DNA from 3 places in the Halomonas sp. 3D7M genome. Region 3 is predicted to be linked to each of the others. Evidence: predicted binding sites of a transcription regulator. Region 3 holds the regulator's gene; each other region holds the start of a gene.

Region 1 (7,441 bases), on a different contig from region 3:
AATGAAACATTCTGGCAGTAAGATAAAGCGTCTCAGTGTCGCCCTTGGCGAAAGCACTGATCTTTGGCGAAAGCGCTGTGATGATTGATAAAAGGATGCCTATGACTGATTCTACCCAGACGACGCAGGTGCTAGATGCACTCGCGGAGGTCTTAAAGCAGCGTCGACATGCTTGTGCAGAAGATTCTTATGTTGCCTCCTTGCATCATAAGGGTTTGAACAAGATACTCGAAAAAGTCGGCGAAGAGGCGACCGAAACAATTTTGGCTGCTAAAGATGCCGAGCACGGCGGCGAACAGGCGCATCAAGCTGTGATCGCTGAAACCGCTGACCTGTGGTTTCATAGTTTGGTGATGCTGTCGCACCTTGAACTGGATCATCAGCGCGTTTTAGATGAGCTAGCACGGCGGTTTGGTATTTCTGGTCATGACGAAAAAGCGTCCCGCACACAACGTTAACCTGCACTGATGAGGAAATGCATATGTTAGGTGGTATCAGTATTTGGCAGTTGCTGATTGTTCTGGGCATTATCATCCTAATTTTCGGCACTAAGAAACTGCGTAATGTGGGCACCGACTTAGGCGGTGCAGTCAAAGGCTTTAAGAAGGCCATTAACGAAGAAGAGAAAGACGGCGACAAAAAGGATGCTGACCAACCTCAGGCGAAGGTAAGCCACGAAGAGGCTGGTAACACCTATGATGTTCAAGCAGAAGAGAAGCGTGCCGCCGAAGAACGCCCCACAGAACGTAACGAAGAGCGCAAATAACCCATGCTGGATATCGGCTTTCTTGAACTGATGCTGATTGGTATCGTCGGGCTTCTGGTGCTTGGCCCAGAGCGCCTGCCTAGAGCCGCTCGCACTGCAGGCATGTGGATTGGCAAAATCAAGCGTACGGTATCCGGTATGCAGCGCGAAATCAGCGCTCAGTTGGAAGCAGAGGAGCTGCGTCAAAAGCTCAACGAGCAGCAGAAAAAGCTCGATGACAGTCTCAAAAAAGCCAAGCAGGATGTTGAGAGCATTGCCGACGCCCCCTCTTCTTCCAGCACTTCGGCACAAGCGACCCAAAACGAGACCGAGCAGCGGGTTGCCAACGCGAGTGCTCGGCTAGATGATGCCCTGCAAACAGTACGCGAAGACACGCCAGCAGCCTCTTCCTCAACGTCTCATCAACGTGCTACCGATGAACTGCGCGCGGTGAATCCTAGCGGCAAGAGTGAGCCTAGCAATAATGCTAAGCAAGCGGATGTGGAAAATGCCGATATTAAAAAAGCGGATCTTACAAAGGCGGATCTTACAAAGGCAGATCTTACAAAGGATAGTAATCACCAATGAGCATGTCTGGCGATTCCCAGGAGCCACGTAAAGACCAAGGCCAAGCGCCTCTTATTGAGCACCTGATCGAACTACGCTCGCGGCTTATGAAAGCGGTCGTGGTTGTATTAGTCATATTTCTTGGCCTTTATGCCTTTGCTAATGACATCTACAGCTTTGTGGCTGAGCCATTAATGGCACTGTTGCCAGAAGGCTCACAGATGATCGCCACCGAGGTAGCCTCGCCCTTCTTGGCGCCCTTCAAACTAACCCTGGTAGTCGCCGTCTTTATCGCTATCCCCTTCGTACTGCACCAAGCATGGGCGTTTGTAGCACCTGGGCTTTACGATAACGAAAAAGCGCTGGCGATACCCATTCTGGTCTCCAGCATAGCGCTATTTTACGCTGGGGCGGCCTTCGCTTATTACGTGGTTTTTCCGCTGCTCTTTGAGTTTTTCACCCAGACCGGGCCGGAAAACGTGGCGGTAATGACCGATATTAATCAGTATCTGAACTTTGTACTGAAGCTGTTTTTCGCCTTTGGTGTTGCGTTTGAAATCCCCATCGCAACATTTCTGTTGATCCTGTCTGGTGCGACCACGGTCGAAAGCCTTTCTAAAAAGCGCCCCTACATTATTTTAGGCTGCTTTGTGGTGGGCATGCTGCTTACCCCTCCCGACATTATTTCTCAAAGCCTGTTAGCGATACCGATGTATCTACTTTATGAGGTGGGCCTACTGTTTGGCCGGTTGGTACGCCGTAAGGCAAAGGCGGATGACGCTGAGGAACAAGAGACCTAAAAGCACTATTAAAGGCGATACACCGCTCAAAAAAAGCCTCTGCCATGGGAGCATGACAGAGGCTTTTTACTCTTCATACGAGAGGCTTTTTGCCCCTCATACGCATAGCCGATTACCTAGAAAATATTAGCCCATCATTTCATCAATGCGGTCTACCAACTTAAAGATACCTGTTGCGGCCTCACTGATACGGGTCGCCAGCATATAAGCAGGCGTCGTTACCACCCGGTGCTCATGATCCACCACAATGTCTTCTACGCCACAGCTGCGGTGCAGGCCACCCATCGCACTAATGGCGCCAGAAACACTCGGATCATGACCAATGGTCACGGCCACCCCTTCGCCAAGTAGGCGCGGGACCAAAACAGGAGAAATACACATCAGGCCAATGGGTTTTGCCTCTTCCTTAAAGCCTACCAGCGCCTCTTTTACGCTCTCAAGTACCTGCATACTGTCGCCCTTGTCGGCAAAATCAGACAGGTTTTTAGCGACACCAAAGCCACCAGGAACAATGACCGCATCAAAGTCGTCAGCATCTAGCTCAGTAATCGGGCTAATATCACCCCGGGCAAGGCGCGCAGACTCCTGCAACACATTGCGCTGCTCACCCTCAACAGGCTCTTGGGTTAAGTGGTTAATCACATGATGCTGAGCGACATCTGGCGCAAAGCAGCGATAGCCAATCCCCAACTGATCAAGGCGCAGCAGCGTTAGCGTTGTTTCATAGATTTCAGAACCATCAAAAACGCCGCAGCCTGCTAATACGATTGCTACCTGTTTGGTCATGCTTATCTCCTTATCGTAGCGCTTATTATCGCTGTTAAATCGTCGCCACTTAGCGTCGCTGAGTGGCTCACTTTAGTCAGTCTATAAAGCCACTACAAGCCAGCTACCACAAGCCTGCTTTCGCTGCAGTGCAGGACTGATATACTCACGTTAGGCCTTTTAAGGCACCTACTATTCGATTGACTATGCGATTGTTTGGAGAAAGCCGTTGAACACCTCTGCTCCCCGTCACTTCCCTGCTACCCGACTTCGCCGTATGCGTCGCGACGATTTCTCCCGTCGCTTAATGCAGGAGTCGACGCTAACACCCAGTGATTTGATTTTGCCGGTTTTTGTACTGGAAGGCGAAAATCAACGCGAAGCAATTGCCTCAATGCCCGGTGTTGAGCGTCTTTCCATCGACCTGCTGATAGAGCAGGCACGTGAGGCCTACGCGCTGGGTATTCCTGCCTTAGCTCTCTTCCCCGTTGTCGGCGCTGAGCAAAAAAGCGAGTTAGCAGAAGAGGCTTACAACTCGAATGGTCTTGTCCAGCGTAGTGTGCGGGCGCTAAAAGAAGCACTACCAGAGCTTGGCATTATTACCGATGTCGCCCTTGACCCCTATACTAGCCACGGGCAGGACGGCATTCTTGATGAGCACGGCTATGTGCAAAATGACCGCACAGTGGATACGCTGCTCAAACAAGCGCTCTCTCACGCCGAAGCAGGCGCCGATGTCGTAGCCCCCTCCGATATGATGGATGGCCGCATCGGCGCCATCCGCCAAGTGTTAGAGCAAGAACACCTGCATAATGTGCGTATTATGGCGTATAGCGCTAAGTATGCCTCTAAGTATTACGGCCCCTTCCGTGATGCAGTCGGGTCTGCCACTAACCTTGGCAAAGCAGATAAACGCACCTATCAGATGGATCCTGCCAATAGCGATGAAGCGCTGCATGAAGTGGCTATGGATATCGCCGAAGGCGCCGATATGGTGATGGTGAAACCCGGTATGCCTTACTTGGATATCGTACGCCGTGTAAAAAGCGAACTCCAAGTACCGACATTTGCCTACCAAGTCAGCGGTGAATACGCCATGCATCGCGCTGCTTTCGATAACGGCTGGCTTGAGGCCGAACCGGTGATTCTTGAGTCACTGATGTGCTTCAAGCGCGCAGGAGCTGATGGAATTTTAACCTATTTTGCGTTAGAAGCAGCACGCTTATTGCAGCGTTAGTTTAGTAGATCAGTCCGTAAAGATGACAAACCAGTGACACTAGTTTGTCATCTTTTCCCGGCATACTCCTATCAACAGCAATTATCACGCTATGATGAGTATGAACCACCACCGGGGGGGCAACCATGGACGATCAATCAGCAGATTCCACGCCAGTATTTTCTAGCGAGTCAACGAACGCTGCAAACGAGACAGTAAGTGGCGAGGGAGAAGCTTTGCCATTGCGCATCAATCGTACCCCCACCGGAGTTCACGCGAAAGAGTCTCATTTGGAGGCGGATCTTGACGATCCGCAGCTCTACTTCAATCGCGAGCTTTCTCATCTGCAATTCAATATCCGGGTGCTTGAACAAGCCCTGGACGATGCGCATCCGCTACTTAACCGGCTGATGTTTCTGCTGATCTTTTCATCCAACATGGATGAGTTTTTTGAGATAAGAGTCGCCGGGCTTAAACACCAAATGGCACTAGGCGACGATACCACCGCCGCTGATGGCCGCTTACCCAAGGCTGTGTTGGCAGAAATTTCGGATATCGCGCATCAGCAAATTGCCCGCCAATATCAAATATTGAACGAAACACTGCTGCCCGCGCTGGAAGCTCAGGGATTACGCTTTCGTCGTCGCGATCAGTGGACCGACGAGCAAAAAGCCTGGGTGAAAGATTTTTTTGATAACGAGATCATGCCGGTCATCAGCCCCATTGGCTTAGATCCTTCCCACCCGTTCCCGCGTTTGGTTAATAAAAGCCTCAACTTCATTGTTGAGCTAGAGGGAAAGGACGCCTTTGGCCGGGCTGGCGGTATGGCAATACTGCCAGCACCCCGCTCACTGCCTCGTTTGATGGCGCTGCCTAAAGCGCTATGTGCAGAAGGCTTCTCCGAGTATATTTTCTTATCGTCGATGATTCACGCACATGCAGAGGAACTCTTCCCCGGCATGCGTGTGCGCGGTTGTTATCAGTTCCGGCTGACCCGCAATGCCGATATGACCGTCGACCCAGAAGAGGTCTCAGACTTGGCCTCAGCGCTACGTGGCGAGCTATTAGCCCGTCGCTATGGCAGCGGTGTTCGCCTTGAAGTCGCTGATAATTGTCCAGATGACTTGATCAGTTTCTTGCTGCGCCAGTTTGAGCTAGAAAGCAGCGATTTATACCGTGTTCAAGGGCCGGTAAATTTGACCCGCATGATGGCGGTTCTCGGCGATGTCGACCGACCAGAGCTACTCTACCGCCCTTACTCACCTAGCGTGCCAAAAGCATTAAAAGGTGGCAGCCTGTTTAGCGCTATTGCCAAAAGCGATATTCTGCTTCACCACCCGTTCCAGTCCTTTTCACCTATCGAAGATTTACTGCGCGAGGCTGCACGTGATCCGGACGTACTGGCAATCAAGCAGACGCTGTACCGTACAGGCGCAGACTCAACGATAGTGAGTGCTCTGGTCGATGCCGCTAGCCAAGGCAAAGAAGTTACCGTTGTTATCGAGCTGCGGGCGCGTTTCGATGAGGCCGACAATCTTCAGTTAGCATCACGCCTGCAAGAAGCCGGTGCCATCGTGATTTACGGCATCATGGCCTATAAAACCCACGCCAAAATGCTGCATATCGTGCGACGTGAGAAGGGCGAGCTGCGCCACTACGCACATTTAGGTACCGGCAACTACCACTCTAAAACCGCCAAACTATATACCGATTACAGCTTGCTGACTGCCAATACAGCGCTATGCGCGGACGTGCATAAAGTGTTCCAGCAGCTTTCTGGCATGGGCCGCGCGCGCAAGATCGATACCCTGCTCCACGCCCCCTTTACGCTTCACGAGCGCTTAGTCGAAATGATTGACCGTGAAGCTCAGGTGGCGCTTAAAGGTAAGCGTGGGCATATCATTATTAAGTGTAATTCGTTAACAGAGCCCAAGCTTATCAAAGCGCTTTATCGCGCCTCGCAAGCAGGCGTAGAGTGCGACCTAATCATTCGCGGCATGTGCTGTTTGAAACCCGGTATCGAGGGTGTTTCAGAGAATATCCGCGTGCGGTCGATTATTGGGCGCTTTTTAGAACATACCCGTGTTTTCCACTTCCACAATGACGGCAAGCCAGAAACGTGGTGTTCAAGCGCTGATTTTATGTCACGCAATATGTTCCATCGCGTAGAAACCTGTTTCCCGCTATTGGATAAAAAGCTGGCCACCCGAGTACGTAAAGATTTGGAAACCTATCTGGTCGATAACTGCCAAAGCTGGCTACTACAAAGCGACGGCAGCTATCAACTGCAGAGCCCTGGCAATGGCGACCCGATCAGCGCCCAGGAAACACTGCTCTATGCCTACGCCTCTAAAAGCTAGCTATCACCGCTAGAGAAACAGTAAGCCCCGCTGCCTGTTGCAGCGGGGCTTAAATGACAAATAGCTGTGTTCAGAACTACCTATATTTAGAACTACCTATGCTCAGAATTAACTTTTATCACCCTTACTTACTTGTCTAGCGGGTGATCCGTTAATTACGCATAACGCTGACGTAGTTGATTGGCCGCTTCCACCATATTCGCCAATGCAGGCTCTACTTCTGCCCAACCACGGGTTTTTAGACCACAGTCTGGGTTCACCCACAGCCGCTCGGCAGGGATTTTCTCCAGCGCTTTTTCCATCAGCGCCACCATCCACGCAACATCCGGAATATTGGGCGTGTGGATATCATAAACCCCTGGCCCAATTTCGTTCGGGTATGCAAAATCCTGGAAAGCGTCCAGCAACTCCATATCGGAACGCGACGTTTCAATAGTAATCACATCCGCGTCTAGTGCAGCGATGGCACCAATGATGTCGTTGAACTCCGAATAGCACATATGGGTATGAATTTGGGTGCTATCCTTAACGCCAGCAGCGCTTAGCTGGAAGCTTTCTACCGCCCAATCTAAATAGGACTGCCACTCGTGCTGACGCAGCGGTAAGCCTTCACGTAGCGCGGGCTCATCAATTTGAATGATCCGAATACCGGCTTTTTCCAAATCTAATACTTCGTCACGCAGCGCCAGGGCGATCTGGCGGCAGGTGGTTGCGCGGGGTTGATCATCACGCACAAACGACCACTGCAAAATCGTCACAGGCCCTGTCAGCATGCCTTTCATGGGCTTATCCGTGAGCGATTGGGCATATTCGCTCCACTTCACTGTCATTGGCTCTGGGCGGGTGACATCACCAAAAATAATCGGCGGTTTCACACAACGAGAGCCATAACTTTGTACCCAGCCAAAGCGCGTAAAGGCAAAGCCTTCTAACTGCTCACCAAAGTACTCCACCATGTCATTACGTTCAGCCTCACCATGGACAGGCA
Region 2 (7,441 bases), on a different contig from region 3:
GCTATGGGCTTACCCGGCGCAAGCGAGGTTTGCTGATGGATACCTTTCAAGCCGCCGGTGGGCAGAGCGTTGAGCTAGTGAGTGGTCAGCAGAATCCAGACAGCACTCGCGATCTCGCTCGGCAATTAGTGGAGCGCGATTTATACGCCTCCATGGGCAGCGATTTTCATTTTCCTGGCAGCCACGCCGCCCCCGGCAGTATGAGCTTAATACCTCGCACTGCTGCGCCGCCGATTTGGCAGCATCCGCGCTTAGTTCATTTGCGCGATGCGCCCAGTGGTATGTTAGGTCCTGGGTCTTAAACCGCATATCGGCTAACCTAGAAACTAAATGGACAACGATATGCCCAAGGGCAGGAGCAAGCGATGAGTCAATATTTCCAGATTCACCCCGAAAACCCGCAGAAACGCTTGATTGATCAAGCGATAGATATTATCCGCAAAGGTGGTGTGGTCGCGTATCCGACGGATTCGGGCTATGCACTGGGTTGCCACTTGGGTGAAAAAAAAGCCATTGAGAAGATCAAATGGCTGCGCTCGTTAGACGATAAGCACAATTTCACGCTGATGTGTTCGGATCTTTCCGAGATTGGCACTTACGCGAAAGTGGATAACGCAGTGTTTCGGCTGCTGAAGGCTCATACCCCTGGCCCATACACCTTTATTTTGGATGCCACCACAGAGGTTCCGCGCCTGTTGCTGCACCCGAAGCGCCGCTCCATTGGCGTGCGTGTGCCTGATCACCACATTACCCACGCGCTGCTTGATGCGTTGGGTGAGCCGTTGATGAGCGTCACCTTGATTCCGGTAGGAGATACCCTGCCAATGAGCGATCCTGAGGAGATTCGCGACCGCTTCGGGTCACACCTTGATGCCATTATCGATGGCGGTGCTTGCCACCTTGACCCCACCAGTGTGATTGACCTACGCGAGCTGCCGCCCAAAATTGTGCGGGAAGGGCGCGGCGATATTACGCCGTTTACGAGTTAACACCATTCTCTAGTTGATATTGGCAACCTCCTGGTGACAAGTCACGAGGGGGTTGCTGTCGTCCCGCCTGTCTCTCCATCACCTAAAATCCACAAAATCGTTAAACAAGGCATGCGCAACTTATTCATTTAGCGCGCTATCTTTCTTATTTGAATGATCAATAAAAATAAATTATGATGATTATGCTTATTATTGATAATTAATAATGATGGGTGGTGTGGGATTCCCCTCTTAACCTGATAACCATCACTGACAGGAGATTGCTTAATGACGATATCTCGATACCGCAACGCTGCCACTGCAACCGCATTTGCAAGCTTGGCGCTACTTCCTTTATCAGGGAACGCAGTAGCCGACGACGCTAGCGCTTGTGATCAAGTTGAGTACGCCATGGGGCTTCGTTACCAACAGCAATCCGCAGAAATAACTGCTTTACAGCGCCAAGGCTTTGAGCTGGCGACCTATCGCTTGGAAAAACAAATTGAGGCGCATGGTGAGGGTGCCGATTTGGCCATCATTACCGATGTGGATGAGACGCTCATCGATAATAGCGCTTTGCTAGTGCGCGATATGCAGGCCTGCCACGACTTCACTACTTGGGATACTTGGTTGCATTGGGAGCGCGAGGGCGAGCCACGTTTGATCCCAGGCGCGAAAGACTTTCTCGAATTTGCCGATGAGCAAGGTGTGTCGATCTACTATGTGTCGGATCGCTACCAGGAAAATAAAGCGGATACGCTGGCCACTATGGAAGCATTAGAGCTTCCCCAGGTATCTGACGAGCGCGTCATGCTACTTGGCCCACCCAAGACCGAGCGTCGCGCTATCGTCGAAGACAGTCATACGTTGGTGATGCAGTTGGGCGATACGCTGCATGACTTCTCGGGTGATTTTGTCGACGCAAGTCTTGAAGAGCAGCGCGACCTGGTTAACGACCACGCTGAGCGCTTTGGTCAAGACTGGATTGTTTTCCCCAATGCCAGTTACGGAAGCTGGAGCGACGCGGAGCTTAACGCGTGGGAAGCACCGTTTGAAAGCGAATAAAATGTAACCACTTCCATCGTGCCGTTACTATAGAGGAGACGCCCTGGTTAATAGCCAGGGCGTTTTCCTTATTAGCCCCGCAAGTTGTCCCTGTGCCGCTAGTCACTAACATGTCATTCACCTGTCATTGGTTGTCACTAAATTATCGTGGTGGCCGTGAACAATAGCGATATGCCATAACAAATCGAACCTTGTCGGTGTGAGCACGTTTCATTAAGACAGCCGTGACGGCTCCACCCCCATTAGATATTCCTGCCACTAGACTTTTCGTAACTTGCCTTGCCCTGGGTCACGGTGGAAATTGTGCCTGTGGAGGCGGCTGAGACGCCAACGGGCGTCAACCTGTATTCAATAAGGAAACCAACCAATGAACCGTCATAAGCTTTTTATGGCATCCTTACTGACGTCCTCCCTGCTGGTGGGCTGCGGTGATAACGCTAACGCTGATGATACCAATGCCTCCGTGTTCGACAGCTTCCCCGCCGCTGGTGTGTTTCTTCCCCACAGCGTATTACGGGATGATCTAATAGATGGCAAATCTCAGCAGGCTTTTGAGATCCGTAATGGCGGTTTTGGGTCGGCAATGACCGCTCATCCCACGGATTCAACGCGCTTCTATGCATTGACTGACCGCGGCCCCAATGCCAATTTTGTTGGTGACTATGGCAAGGGGAAAATATTTCCGACACCGGACTATACGCCCCGTATCGGCCTGTTTGAGCTTCAAACGAACGGTGTGATCGAACAGGTTACTACCATTCTACTCAAGCGCCCCGACGGAACCGAGATCAGTGGTCTGCCTAACAGCTTGGCACTCGGTGGAACAGGTGAAACCCCTTACCATGCCAATGGCCAGCCGATCTTAGTAGACGATAGCCAGCCCTATAATGAAGTTACTAATCCGATCCGCTTGGATGATTATGGTCTGGATGGCGAAGGGCTGGTGGCGCTATCGGACGGCACCTTCTGGGTTAGTGATGAGTACGGTCCGCACATGGTCCACTTCGATGCCGAAGGTCGTGAAATCGGTCGAATCAACCCCTTTGCCGACGATGACCGGGTCGAGATGAACCTGCCAGCAGAGTTTGCCAATCGGCGTGCCAACCGAGGTATGGAAGGGCTGGCTATCACGCCGGATGAGAAAACGCTGGTAGGTATTATGCAGTCCACACTGTACAACCCGGGCAGTACGGTGAAAGACCTGGATATCACCCGCATCGTCACGGTGAACCTGGACTCGGGCGAGACTGGACAGTACCTCTACCGCCAAGAGCAAAATCAGAATTCCAACTCAGAGCTTGTTGCCCTGAGCGCCACTGAGTTTTTGGTGCTTGAACGAGATGGCCGCTTTCTGAGCGGTGGCCCCGACGGTGATGAGGCTGCGGCGCCCGATGCTCAGAAGCAGGTTTATCGCATTGACCTTGCCTCGGGCACCAATCTTGAAGCGGTCTCAGCCAACGGCGACCTGAAACAGGATGCCGAGCTGGGTCTAACCTTGGCAGGCAAAACCTTGGAAGAAGTGGTTCTAGAGCAGGGGTGGGGCGCTCTGGCCAGCGCTGGAATTGAGCCAGTGAGCAAGTCTCTGGTGGTGGATATGGTGGCGGAAGTCAACTATCCCCACGATAAAATGGAAGGTCTATGGGTGATTGATGACCAACGCCTGGGGGTACTGAACGACGATGATTTCGCCACCTGGTCCACCGATGGTCAACTCGAGCAGAAGATGCTGGACGCCAACACTGTGGATGGCGGCCGCTTGTTTATTATCGAGGCCGACCTGAGCACCGATTGATCAACGTAGCGGCCTAGCAATCACATAATCTTCCTAAATGAATTACTGCGCGCCCTGGGTTTGGCTATTTTGGTTAGCTGTCCTGGGGCGTGTTTGTGTCTTCGTCTCCCCCGTGGCTATCTTTTTCTTTTTGATCTGCTGCTTTCTTACGCGGGTCTTCGCTGTCTTCATCCAGCCAGGTGCCACAGCGCAGGCAGTAACGAGCGCGCTTTTCATGGCGGTCATGGCCACAGCCGGGGCAGGCTTCTTCTGAATAACGGTCTTCGCGAATAGAGCGGATTACCTGGGCGGAAAATACCCCGGTAGGCACGGCAATAATCGAATAGCCCAACAGCATCAGAATCATCGTGATCGCTTTGCCTATCGACGTGGCGGGGACAATATCGCCGTAGCCCACCGTGGTCATACTCACGATCGCCCAATACATCGACATAGGAATGCTGGTAAAACCGGCTTCTGGTGACTCGATGGTGTACATCAGCGCAGCAAACAGTATGACGACCATCATGATGCTGCTAAAAAACAGCAGGATTTGACGAAGGCTGCGTTTAAGCGCATCGAGCAGTAAACGCCCCTCGCCGATAAACTCCATCAATCTCAAAATCCGGAAAATGCGTAGCACCCGCAGCACCCGAACAATGACGAGTCCGTGGGCACCAGGCATCAGCAGGACTAACCAGGCTGGGATAATCGCGATCACATCGACAATACCGTAGAAGCTTTTGAGGTAAATCGTTGGTCGCTCTAAACAGTAAATCCGCACCGCCAGTTCAATGCTGAAAAGTAGCGTAAATAGCCACTCTGCATAGTAAAAAATGTGCCCGTAGCGTTCGGAATAACTATCTACGCTGTCCAGCAAGATGACCGCCACGCTGATTAGAATGGCGATAATCAGCGCAATATCAAACCCTTTGGCTCCCGGCGTATCGGACTCGAAAATAATATGAAAAAGCCGTGTGCGCAGTCCTTCTGCACCGGGAGTTAATTGAAAACTCATCGCGACATCCTGAAGTGGGCTGAATGTTTCTAGCGTAGCGTGGTTTGATAGGCGAAGCGATGCGCCAGGGTTAACGCAGCAGCGCCATAAGCGGGCGTTGGGTGGCCATTATCAGTCAGTGCTGTGGTCAGCGTCTGAGCGTTACGGCGGGTACCTTCATCCAACTGCGGATGGGTCGCCAGTGTGGCTAATGCCTGCTGTGCGATAGTTAAGTGTTCCGCAAGACCACTGTCGTGGTAGGCGTCCAGCGCCACTGTGGCTCTGTGTAGCCACTCAGCCGGTGCGTCAGCGTCAGGTAGTGCCCACTGCTGCACGCCTAGCGCATTGCCGCGAGCGGCTTTGCTGGTATCAGAAGGGCGCAGCGGTACGCTTTCCGCGAGCGTTAATGCTAGCGCCCAAAGCGCCTCTGGTTCACCCGCTTTGAGTTCCAGCTCGACCTCGCAAATAGCCGCTTGAGCACCACCGCTGACAATCTCTCCTTCGTCCAACACTAGCTCGATATGGCTGCCCTGCCAGTCGATTTGCCAGCTGCGCCGGGTAAAGTCGGTGCGCAGCGCAGGTTGTAGCGCGGAAATGACGGTGCCTAGTGAACCTTTGAACGGCGGAAGGGCAGCCAAGCCATGCTGGTCAAGCTGTGGGCTAGGAACTTGCCACTCCCACTCTTGTCGGGTAGAAAGGCCGCCACCACCATGGCCGGCGGTTTTCACCGTTTGCAGCACGCGATCATCAACTTGGCGTAAGCGCACGGCAATCCGTGCATTCGCCATATCTCCCGCAGGGGTATCGAAATAGGTGTTCGACAGATGTTGACGTTGGGGTGTTTCGGCTAGTGCTGCGTGGCACAGCAGCGTGTTTAGTTGAGCTGGCGCAAGGGCGAGTTTAAGCTCTATTTCGGTAGGCGCTGAAACAGAATCAGCAGTAGATGTTGAATTTTTCATGACATTAGCCACCTTTGTATTGTGACGTTTCAATTAATTTTTCATGACATTGTGAACTTTTCATGACGGCGGCGAGCGCACTCTTTATACTGGCGCCGCCATTTCCAGGCTCCCCGAAAACAGGCTAAAGGCTATATGGTTACCTCCAACCCTTTTTCCGCGATGTTTGGCCGCTCGCCATTCCAGCCGCTGCTGGCCCACATCGTCAAGGCCAATGAATGTGCCGACCAACTGTTGCCGTTCTTCGAAGCATCGCTTGCCGGTGATTGGGATACCGCAGCTGTACTGCGTGAAAACGTTACCCGCTTAGAGCATGACGCCGACACGTTGAAAACAGAGCTTCGGCTTAACCTGCCCAATACGATGTTCCTTCCCGTCTCGCGGTCCGACTTGCTCGACCTTATCAGCGTGCAGGATAAAATCGCCAACAAGGTGCGCGACATTACCGGCATTATGCTGGGGCGTAAAATGCGTGTGCCCAATGAGCTGGCCGATCCCATGCGCGATTATATGCGTACCAGCGTGGCGTGTGTGTCCCAGGCTCGCCAAGCGCTTGAAGAGCTGAAAGAGCTGCTTGAGTCCGGTTTTGGACGCAATGTTTCCGATGTTATCCAGAATATGATCCGTGAGCTGCACACACTTGAGCACCAAGCCGACAGCCAGCAGATCGCGATACGTCGCCAACTGTTTGAGCTTGAAAGCCAACTTCCGCCTGTTGATGTGATTTTCCTTTACAAAATCATTGAGTGGGTCGGTGAAGTTTCTGATCGCGCTGAACGCGTGGGCAGCCGCCTACAGATTTTGACCGCACGCTAAGGGGTACCCATGCAGATTATTGCCCAGCACGGTGAAATTTTTATCATCCTGGCCTGTTTGTTTGGCTTTTTTATGGCTTGGGGCGTTGGCGCGAATGATGTTGCCAATGCGATGGGGACCTCGGTGGGGTCGAAAGCGATCACCATCAAACAAGCAATTTTGATTGCGGTAGTCTTTGAATTTTTAGGCGCATGGCTGGCGGGTGGTGAGGTGACCAACACCATTCGTAAAGGCATTATTGACCCAGAATTGCTCCAGGAAGATCCACAGTTACTAGTGTACGGTATGTTATCAGCGCTGCTAGCAGCGGGTACTTGGTTACTGGCAGCATCGATGAAAGGTTGGCCGGTTTCCACGACGCATTCCATTGTAGGCGCCATTGTGGGCTTTGCCGTAGCGGGATTGGGTGCCTCTACGGTTGATTGGGGCGCTGTTGGCACCATTGCAGCAAGCTGGGTCGTTTCTCCTCTTTTAGCGGGTACTATCGGCTTCGTGCTGTTCAAATCAGTGCACCACCTGATTTTTGAAAATGATAATCCCTTTATGGCTGCCAAACGCTATGTGCCGGGCTACGTATTTTTGGTTGGTTTTATTGTGGCGATGGTCACGCTAACCAAAGGTCTGTCTCACGTTGGGCTAGACCTGACCTTTAGTCAAAGCCTGCTGCTGTCTATCTTGTTAGGACTTGTGATCATGGGTGTAGGCCTGTTGATGCAGCGTCGTATCAAGTTTGAGAAAAATGCCAACGATCACTTTGGATACGCCAATGTTGAGCGGGTCTTCGGCGTATTAATGATCTTTACTGCGTGCGCCATGGCGTTTGCTCACGGCTCTAACGACGTTGCGAACGCGGTTGGCCCGCTAG
Region 3 (7,441 bases):
GCTCACGACGTTCAAACCGACCAGTTAAGGATCGCTCATCCTTTTGCCACGCCAACTCCCCCCGGTGTGGCAAATGGTGCCGCTTATCTGGATATTACGGCTCATACAGAGTCCGTCACACTGGTCAGCGCGCAGACACCTGTGAGCGAAAGTGTTGAGCTACATGATATGCAGATGGAAGGCGATATGATGAAAATGCGCCACGTCAGTGCTATCGAAATCGCTAAAGATGAAACGCTAACAATGCGCCCAGGTGGCGGCTATCACTTAATGCTAATGGGATTACATCAGCCATTGGCAGAAGGTGACCGGTTTCCCATCACGCTCGAATTTGCCCAGCAAGACGCTATTGAAATAGAAGTTTGGGTTCAAAGCGCCCAAGAAGGAAGCACCGCCGCTGACCGCCATCACCAGCATTAACAGGATCAATCGATCACCGTCTTAACCACAAAAACCCCGCCGAAGCGGGGTTTTTGCTATAAAACTTATTTGTCACACACGTTTAACCATCGCCCTCTTTACCAGCGTGTACTGCTACCTTCTTCACGGTTGAGTTCTTCAGCGCGATAACCTGCTCGCTCTTTAGAGTCATCATCAGCGTCACTGGCACGGCTTGAAGGAGCATATATCAGAGTATTCTCATTATCATTGATCAAATCTTTAGCTGAATAGGTTGCAGGGCCCGATGTGTTACGAGATTGAGGTTGAATAATTTCTTGGTTCTCAGCACGTCCTTGATTCAGCTCAATGGAAGAGTGTGCAAACGCTAATGGACTTGCGATAAGCCCCAACGATAAGCCTACAACCACAGTGCTTTTAACAAATGATTTCAACAACATAAATAAAAACTCCTTGCTATATGGAGCAACCGACAATGCAATGATACAAGGTACCTTCTTTTGCCAATCGCAAAACGTGTCATCTGAATAATTGCATTTTTAACACCAAGAAACAGTGGGCAACGTAACAATGATTATACTATACACAAAAAATTAGACCCCACCGAAGTGGGGTCTTGAGCACTCTTAGTATCGCGATACGTAACACTAGCTTCCTATCCGTTTGAGGGGCTCCAGCCTTGGAATTAACCCTAACTAGCGTGTTGACCGTCGAAAGATTCAATCCTTGAATCTAGGAGCATCCATGCAATTTGACATCCATGCCTCTGAATAGCTCATCCGTAAGCGTAAGAGTTATAGTACCTTTTGAAAAGATAAGTAACCAAAGTTAATGTTACATTCCGCTATTTTCTTCAGGCAACTCATCTGTGCTGTCATAGCCAGACTCTGAATCGTCCTGGCTAGTTGAACTAGGTTCCATGTCGCTGGCGTTATCGCCTTCGTCATGAGTCAGCTCTTGGCTATCATAATCACTTGAATCTGTTGTACTTTCGGATTGAGTCTCAACAGGCTGCTCGTCAGGGGAAATATTGTTCGCGGGGTCTGCTGGCTCTTGAGCGAATGCTGCAGGGCTAGCCACTAAACCGAACGCTACACTTAAAATACCAGCTTTCTTGAGTAGTTCCTTGGACATCATGTTCCGTCTCCTAGATCGCTGTTCAGGTACTGCTTAAATAGTAAGAAAGACGGCCTTTCGGCTTACCAAATCCTATGGTTTTCTCTCTTACCAAGTACCAAGACACTTGCAGACGATGTGCCAAAAAATCAAAAATTATATAAAAAATCAAACAAAACAAACACTTAGTCAATAAAAAATAATAGAAAGGGCGCTTAAAGCGTTTGCAGATCAAGCAGGGAAAGTGGTTAGAAATGGCACATGAGTATTATGTGACCATACTTGTATGACAAGCATGACACACCTATACATCACTTGTACTTAAACAGAATTGCGCGAGGCGGACTCGCTTTTGACAACACGTGAAGACGGAAAAACACAGCGAAAGAGGGCTCCTTCGCCAGGGCGAGATTCAATTTGTAACAATGCGTCATGTCTTAGCAACACATGCTTTACAATCGCTAGACCAAGCCCGGTACCACCCGTTGCGGTACTACGCCCTTTATCAACGCGATAGAAACGCTCGGTTAAGCGTGGAATATGCACAGGGTCAATTCCCTCACCATCGTCGTCAACTTCAATACAAGCACTGCCATTGGGCATGGTTTTCCAGCGAAGTGTTATCTGACTACCCTCTGGCGTATACCGCACAGCGTTAAACACTAGGTTTGAAATAGCGCTATGCAGTTCCTGCTCGCTGCCGATCAGACGGGCATCGCTCTCAAGCGCGACTTGAACACTGTGCTGTTGATTAGAGAGCGCTAGCGCATCGCGGCGAATGGCGTCGAGCATTGGCCCTAACGCCAACGCATGATGATCCTCGCCACCTTGATCAATTTCTAACCGAGAGAGCAGTAGCAGATCATTGACTAAGTTTTGCATACGCTTCGTCTGCTCTTCCATCTGAGCAATACCTCGGCCCAAACGTGGTGGAAGTTGCTCTTTTAAGTCGCTGTAGGTTTCTAAATAACCCATCAATACCGTTAGCGGTGTGCGTAGTTCATGGGAAACATTGGCGACAAAGTCACGACGCATCTGCTCTAAACGATGCAAGCGGGTAATATCTCGCGCCATTACCAAGCGCTCATCATCACCATAGAGAGTAATTTGATATTGAAGGATATGCCGTTCATCGATGGGCGACGTTAAGGTCAGCGGCTCACCGTATTTACGTGCATTAAAGTAGCTGATAAATCGCGGGTCACGAAGCAGGTTGGTAATGTGCTGGCCACGGTCGTGGGCTGTTTGCAAGCCCAGCATTTCTGTCGCGGCACTGTTCCACCACTCCAGGTCGCCATGTCGATCTAGCATAACGACACTGTCACGCATCGCTTCGGATGATTCCTGAATACGTGCAAGGGTGGCACGTAAGCGATTCTGAGTAATCCGTTGGCTCTTTTGGTAGCGATACAAGCGATCAAAAAGCTCGCCCCACATGCCGCTCGCAGCAGGGGGTTCATCATGAGGATGAAGCGTTAACCACTTAAAGAGCGCTCGCAATTGGCGCAGTTGATACACCAGACAAACGGCAAGCCCCGCAGCAACTCCAAGACCTGGCATACCCAGCAACCACCCCAGACAAGCGCCCAAAGCGGCCAGCCACGCAATTCGCCATAGTTCTCGGCTCCACAGGCGCACCGTTACACCCGCGCGGAAAAACGGTACCCAGTGCCTCTCACCGTTTGAATGAGACTCTGGTGAGCTTCTCCTAAGGCCTTACGTAGACGTCGGATGTGAACATCTACCGTCCGCTCTTCAACGTATACGTTACCGCCCCACACTTGATCGAGCAGTTGGCTACGTGTATAGGCGCGCTCTTGGTGCGTCATGAAAAACTGCAGCAGACGGTACTCCGTCGGCCCCATTTCTAACGCCTTACCGTAAGCACTCACACGGTGGCTCACTGGGTCTAATAGCAAGCCATTAATTTCAATAGGATCTTCGACACCTCGGGGGGTAGTACGTCGCAATACTGCTTTTAAGCGCGCCACCAGTTCGCGGGGAGAGAAAGGCTTGGTGATATAGTCATCCGCCCCAGCCTCAAGCCCTTGAATCTTGTTATCTTCTTCGCCTTTAGCGGTCAGCATAATGATAGGCACCTCGGCGGTGGCTTCTTCACGCTTTAAGCGCCTTGCAAGCTCAATACCACTGGTGCCCGGCATCATCCAATCCAGCAAAAGCAGATCTGGCTGGTGGTCAACCATCATCGCGTGGGCATCCTGGGCGTTATCCGCTTCAAGAACGCGATAGTCAGCCATTTCCAGCGCCACTGCGATCATCTCGCGAATAGGCGCCTCATCATCGACAATCAAAACGGTCTTGGCGGTCATTCCAGGGCCTCACGGTGTTCAATGAAAACTAATTAAAAAAATAGTTTAAAAAACAGTTCAAAGACATGTCAGTGACGATAACACCATGACTCGATGACAATTTTATGACATAGAGGATATTTAGCCAGTTATTGGCCACCAACTTAGTGCAATACCTGCAAAAATTAACAAGCCAGACCAATGATTATTAAGAAATGCTTGGAAGCAGCGGTCGCGCTCACGGCCAGCGATTAAGCGTTGTTGGTGGACAAACGTAGCGGCCATAGCGGCTAGCCCAAGCCAGAAAAAGCCACCTAAACCAACACGCCATCCTACCCAGGCAAGTAGTCCAAGTGCCGCCACTTGCAGTACACCAATGATCAGACGATCAGCGCTACCAAACAGCACCGCGGTAGATTTGATGCCAATTTTCAGGTCATCGTCGCGATCGACCATGGCGTATTGGGTATCGTAGGCAACGGTCCACAGCACGTTCGCGCTAAACAATAGCCATGCTTCAAACGGCACATGACCCAATACCGCACCGAATGCCATGGGGATCGCCCAAGAGAACGCAGCCCCCAACACTACCTGAGGTAAATGGGTGTAGCGCTTCATAAACGGGTAAATGAACGCTAATACAACACCCCCTATCGACAACAGCACCGTAAACCAATTGGTCAATAGCACTAAAATGAAAGCAGTGGCTACCAGCGCGATAAACAGCAGCTGCGCCTCGGTTTCACTGATACGACCAGTGGCTAGCGGACGATGTTTAGTGCGCTTTACATGGCCATCGAAATGACGATCAGCGTAATCATTAACCACGCAGCCCGCGGCGCGCATCACATAAACGCCAGCAATAAAGATCAGCAGAACATTCCGCCCAGGCACACCCTCTGCTGCTATCCACAATGCCCATAAGGTGGGCCACATCAATAGCCAAGTACCAATCGGGCGATCCAATCGCGTTAAATGTAAAAAATCAGCCACCCGAGCCCATCCCGTTGGCCTCAACAGAGAACGGTCCATGCTTACCTCTCAAAAAGAAAACGCTGGCGATAGCCTAGCGCGAAGACAGGGCAAGATCATCTGCCATGGTCGATAAAAAGTATTCCTGCACTAACAGCGATAGCCCACTGTGCTGAAACACTGAGCGCCGCCCCCATACGCTGTCTAAAAGCGACGCAGAGTGTTCCGCGACAAAGCGTGGCTGATGGCGAGTGGCGTAGAGTGGCCCACGCACCAGGTCAGGTTGTTGAAACAACCAGCTGCCTAATGAACGCTCGCCAAGCCCTTCTAACCCCTTACCTTGTAATTGACTAAGTGGCGCTACCGAGCGTGCTACTACCCAGGGCTTATCGCCGACACACAACGCTACTTCCCTCAGCCATGCATAGCGGCGCGGTTCAATTCCCAGCGCTAGCGCTTCGTCCCGCAGAGGTAAGCCAATCGTTTGACGTAACAATTGCACCCGAAATGCGTTTGTGCCGCCTGCGACGGTTAACCGCGTCGTTAAGGAGTCCGTCGATGCCACCCACTGCCACCACGAAGCGCTCATTGCAGGACGAGCCGCAGCAACAGGGAGCCAGTGAGGAAATAGTCGATGAGGAAATAGGCAAGCTTGCCGAACAGTAGGGGCGATCACCAAAGTCTCCAAGGCGGTCAATACACAGAAAGCTAGTGTAACATGGTGACCTCACAGGCTTTTGTTCCGCCGACTTTTGGTGACTGCATGCCCTCACACGAGATATCGCGATATTCCCATTCGGCACTGATTATTATTGGCACCGGCATGGCGGGGATTGGCCTTGCGCGCGCCCTACGCCGACAAGGCGATACACGTGCCATTACCCTTATCAGTGCCGATAGTGGCGATGATTACAGTAAACCGCTGCTTTCTACTGGCTTTGCGAAACGCTTAACGCCAGACCAACTCGCCCAACGTGACGCCAGCGGCGTCGCAGAAGAGCTGAACGCTGAGTTAATTACCCACACCCAGGTCGCACACCTGCATGTGGATAACCAATGCGTAGAACTCAGTAATGGCCAACAGCTCCACTATAACGATCTGGTGCTAGCCACTGGTGCGGCGCCCCATACGCCGTTCAGCGTGCCTGAAAGTGTCGCCAAACGATGCTTCACCATCAACGACTTAGACGAATATCGCCGCTTTTATGCCGCATTAGGCGCAGCGCCTACTAAACGTGTCGCGGTTGTCGGTGCTGGGCTGGTGGGCTGCGAGTTCGCCAATGATCTCCATGCTGGCGGCCACCAAGTCACCCTCATTGCGCCAGAAAGTACCCCGCTGCAACGTCTGCTCCCAGAACCACTCGGCCAAGCGCTGGCGGATGCTTTCCAAGAGGCAGGCATCCAACTTGCCTTAGGGCATAACCTAACAACACTGGCACTTAACGTAGATGACGTCCTATCACTTCGTCTTGATAATGGCGACCTTTATGCTGCCGACATCGTGTTACTCGCCACGGGTTTAGCTCCGCGCACTCAACTTGCCGAAGCAGCCGGGCTGACGGTTAGCCATCGCGGTATTGTGGTTGACCGCCAGCTACGCACCTCTCGACCAAACATATTTGCGTTGGGCGATGTGGCTTGCGTTGAGGGAGTTAACGCTATGTACGTGCAGCCCCTGCAGGCGAGCGTAAAAGCGCTGGCGTCAACACTCGCCGGAAAACCAACCAGCGTCAGCTTTGGGGCGTGGCCCGTCATTGTGAAAACGCCCTTACTACCCGTGGTTGCCTACCCACCGGTAACCACACCAGCACGGTGGAGAATTGAGGGAGAAAGCGGTGAAATGACAGCGATTGCTGAAAATAAAGACGGTCGTTTGATTGGATTTGCGTTGACAGGCAGCTGCGTGAGAAGGAAAGTGGAGCTTTCCAGAGTAGCACCTGCGCTGCTAGGCTGATTTTCGCCGCCTTAGCGACTAGGCTAAAAAAGTTAACCAGCTGGGCAGTGCTTCTAACAACACAGATGAACTTACGCTTGATTTCCACATAGGGAGATACCTTTATGCGCAAACCTGAACTCGCAGCCGCAATTGCTGAAAGCGCTGATCTATCCAAAGACAAAGCAGGCCAAGTCCTGAACGTTATCTTGGACGAAATCACTAACAGCGTTGCCAAAGGCGAAGATGTCGCTCTGATTGGTTTTGGAACGTTTACCGTACGCCAGCGTGCCGCACGTACTGGCAAAAACCCCCAAACTGGCGCGCCGTTACAGATTCCTGCCAGCAAAAACGTTGCGTTCAAGCCGGGCAAAGCGCTTAAGGACGCCGTTTCCTAATGAAACTCAAGCTGACGCTGTGGCTACTGAGCTTACTGCTTAAAAGAGCCCTGCGACGCAAGCCGCGCTTTCGTGAGCAACTTGAGCGAATGCGCGGTCTGGACTGGGGCGTTGCCACGGAAGACCTCAGCATTGCCCGGTATTATCGAATGGCGCCGAAAGGCATTGATACCGGCAAAGGGCTACCCGTTGACCTAGACCTTGAGCTTCGTTTTCGCGATCAGGATGCCGCGTTGAAAATCCTTAAAAAGCCGACGCAACAGGCATTTCTAGATGGCATGGTAGCCGGTGAAGTCCGCCTAGTGGGCGACTCT

The links. The regulator PhoB, encoded in region 3, activates phosphate uptake and scavenging genes when phosphate is short. The targets are predictions, from matches to a motif close to TGTCATANNNNTGTCANA.
Region 1: a site for PhoB is predicted at 4,136-4,153, ahead of ppk1 (polyphosphate kinase 1). Genes of this name have one in related genera too.
Region 2: a site for PhoB is predicted at 2,145-2,162, ahead of INT22_RS17440 (esterase-like activity of phytase family protein). Genes of this name have one in related genera too.

What each region holds. Positions count from the first base shown of each region.
Region 1 covers NZ_JABUZF010000168.1:52,377-59,817, reverse strand. The annotation lists gene ubiB (ubiquinone biosynthesis regulatory protein kinase UbiB) at 1-5, shown strand, start outside; gene INT22_RS08585 (phosphoribosyl-ATP diphosphatase) at 102-458, shown strand; gene tatA (Sec-independent protein translocase subunit TatA) at 482-766, shown strand; partial or broken gene tatB (Sec-independent protein translocase protein TatB) at 770-1,159, shown strand; gene INT22_RS22095 (pentapeptide repeat-containing protein) at 1,196-1,333, shown strand; gene tatC (twin-arginine translocase subunit TatC) at 1,330-2,112, shown strand; gene elbB (isoprenoid biosynthesis glyoxalase ElbB) at 2,239-2,898, opposite strand; gene hemB (porphobilinogen synthase) at 3,107-4,114, shown strand; gene ppk1 (polyphosphate kinase 1) at 4,240-6,453, shown strand; partial or broken gene metE (5-methyltetrahydropteroyltriglutamate--homocysteine S-methyltransferase) at 6,609-7,441, opposite strand, start outside.
Region 2 covers NZ_JABUZF010000264.1:81,425-88,865, forward strand. The annotation lists partial or broken gene INT22_RS21380 (PHP domain-containing protein) at 1-302, shown strand, start outside; gene INT22_RS17430 (L-threonylcarbamoyladenylate synthase) at 366-989, shown strand; gene INT22_RS17435 (5'-nucleotidase, lipoprotein e(P4) family) at 1,257-2,033, shown strand; gene INT22_RS17440 (esterase-like activity of phytase family protein) at 2,401-3,825, shown strand; gene INT22_RS17445 (ion transporter) at 3,899-4,822, opposite strand; gene INT22_RS17450 (CYTH domain-containing protein) at 4,852-5,760, opposite strand; gene INT22_RS17455 (TIGR00153 family protein) at 5,896-6,576, shown strand; gene INT22_RS17460 (inorganic phosphate transporter) at 6,586-7,441, shown strand, end outside.
Region 3 covers NZ_JABUZF010000063.1:617-8,057, reverse strand. The annotation lists gene INT22_RS02060 (copper chaperone PCu(A)C) at 1-420, shown strand, start outside; gene INT22_RS02055 (hypothetical protein) at 519-839, opposite strand; gene INT22_RS02050 (hypothetical protein) at 1,234-1,536, opposite strand; gene phoR (phosphate regulon sensor histidine kinase PhoR) at 1,837-3,153, opposite strand; gene phoB (phosphate regulon transcriptional regulator PhoB) at 3,156-3,845, opposite strand; gene ubiA (4-hydroxybenzoate octaprenyltransferase) at 3,966-4,856, opposite strand; gene INT22_RS02030 (chorismate--pyruvate lyase family protein) at 4,891-5,472, opposite strand; gene INT22_RS02025 (NAD(P)/FAD-dependent oxidoreductase) at 5,560-6,750, shown strand; gene INT22_RS02020 (HU family DNA-binding protein) at 6,855-7,127, shown strand; gene INT22_RS02015 (hypothetical protein) at 7,127-7,441, shown strand, end outside.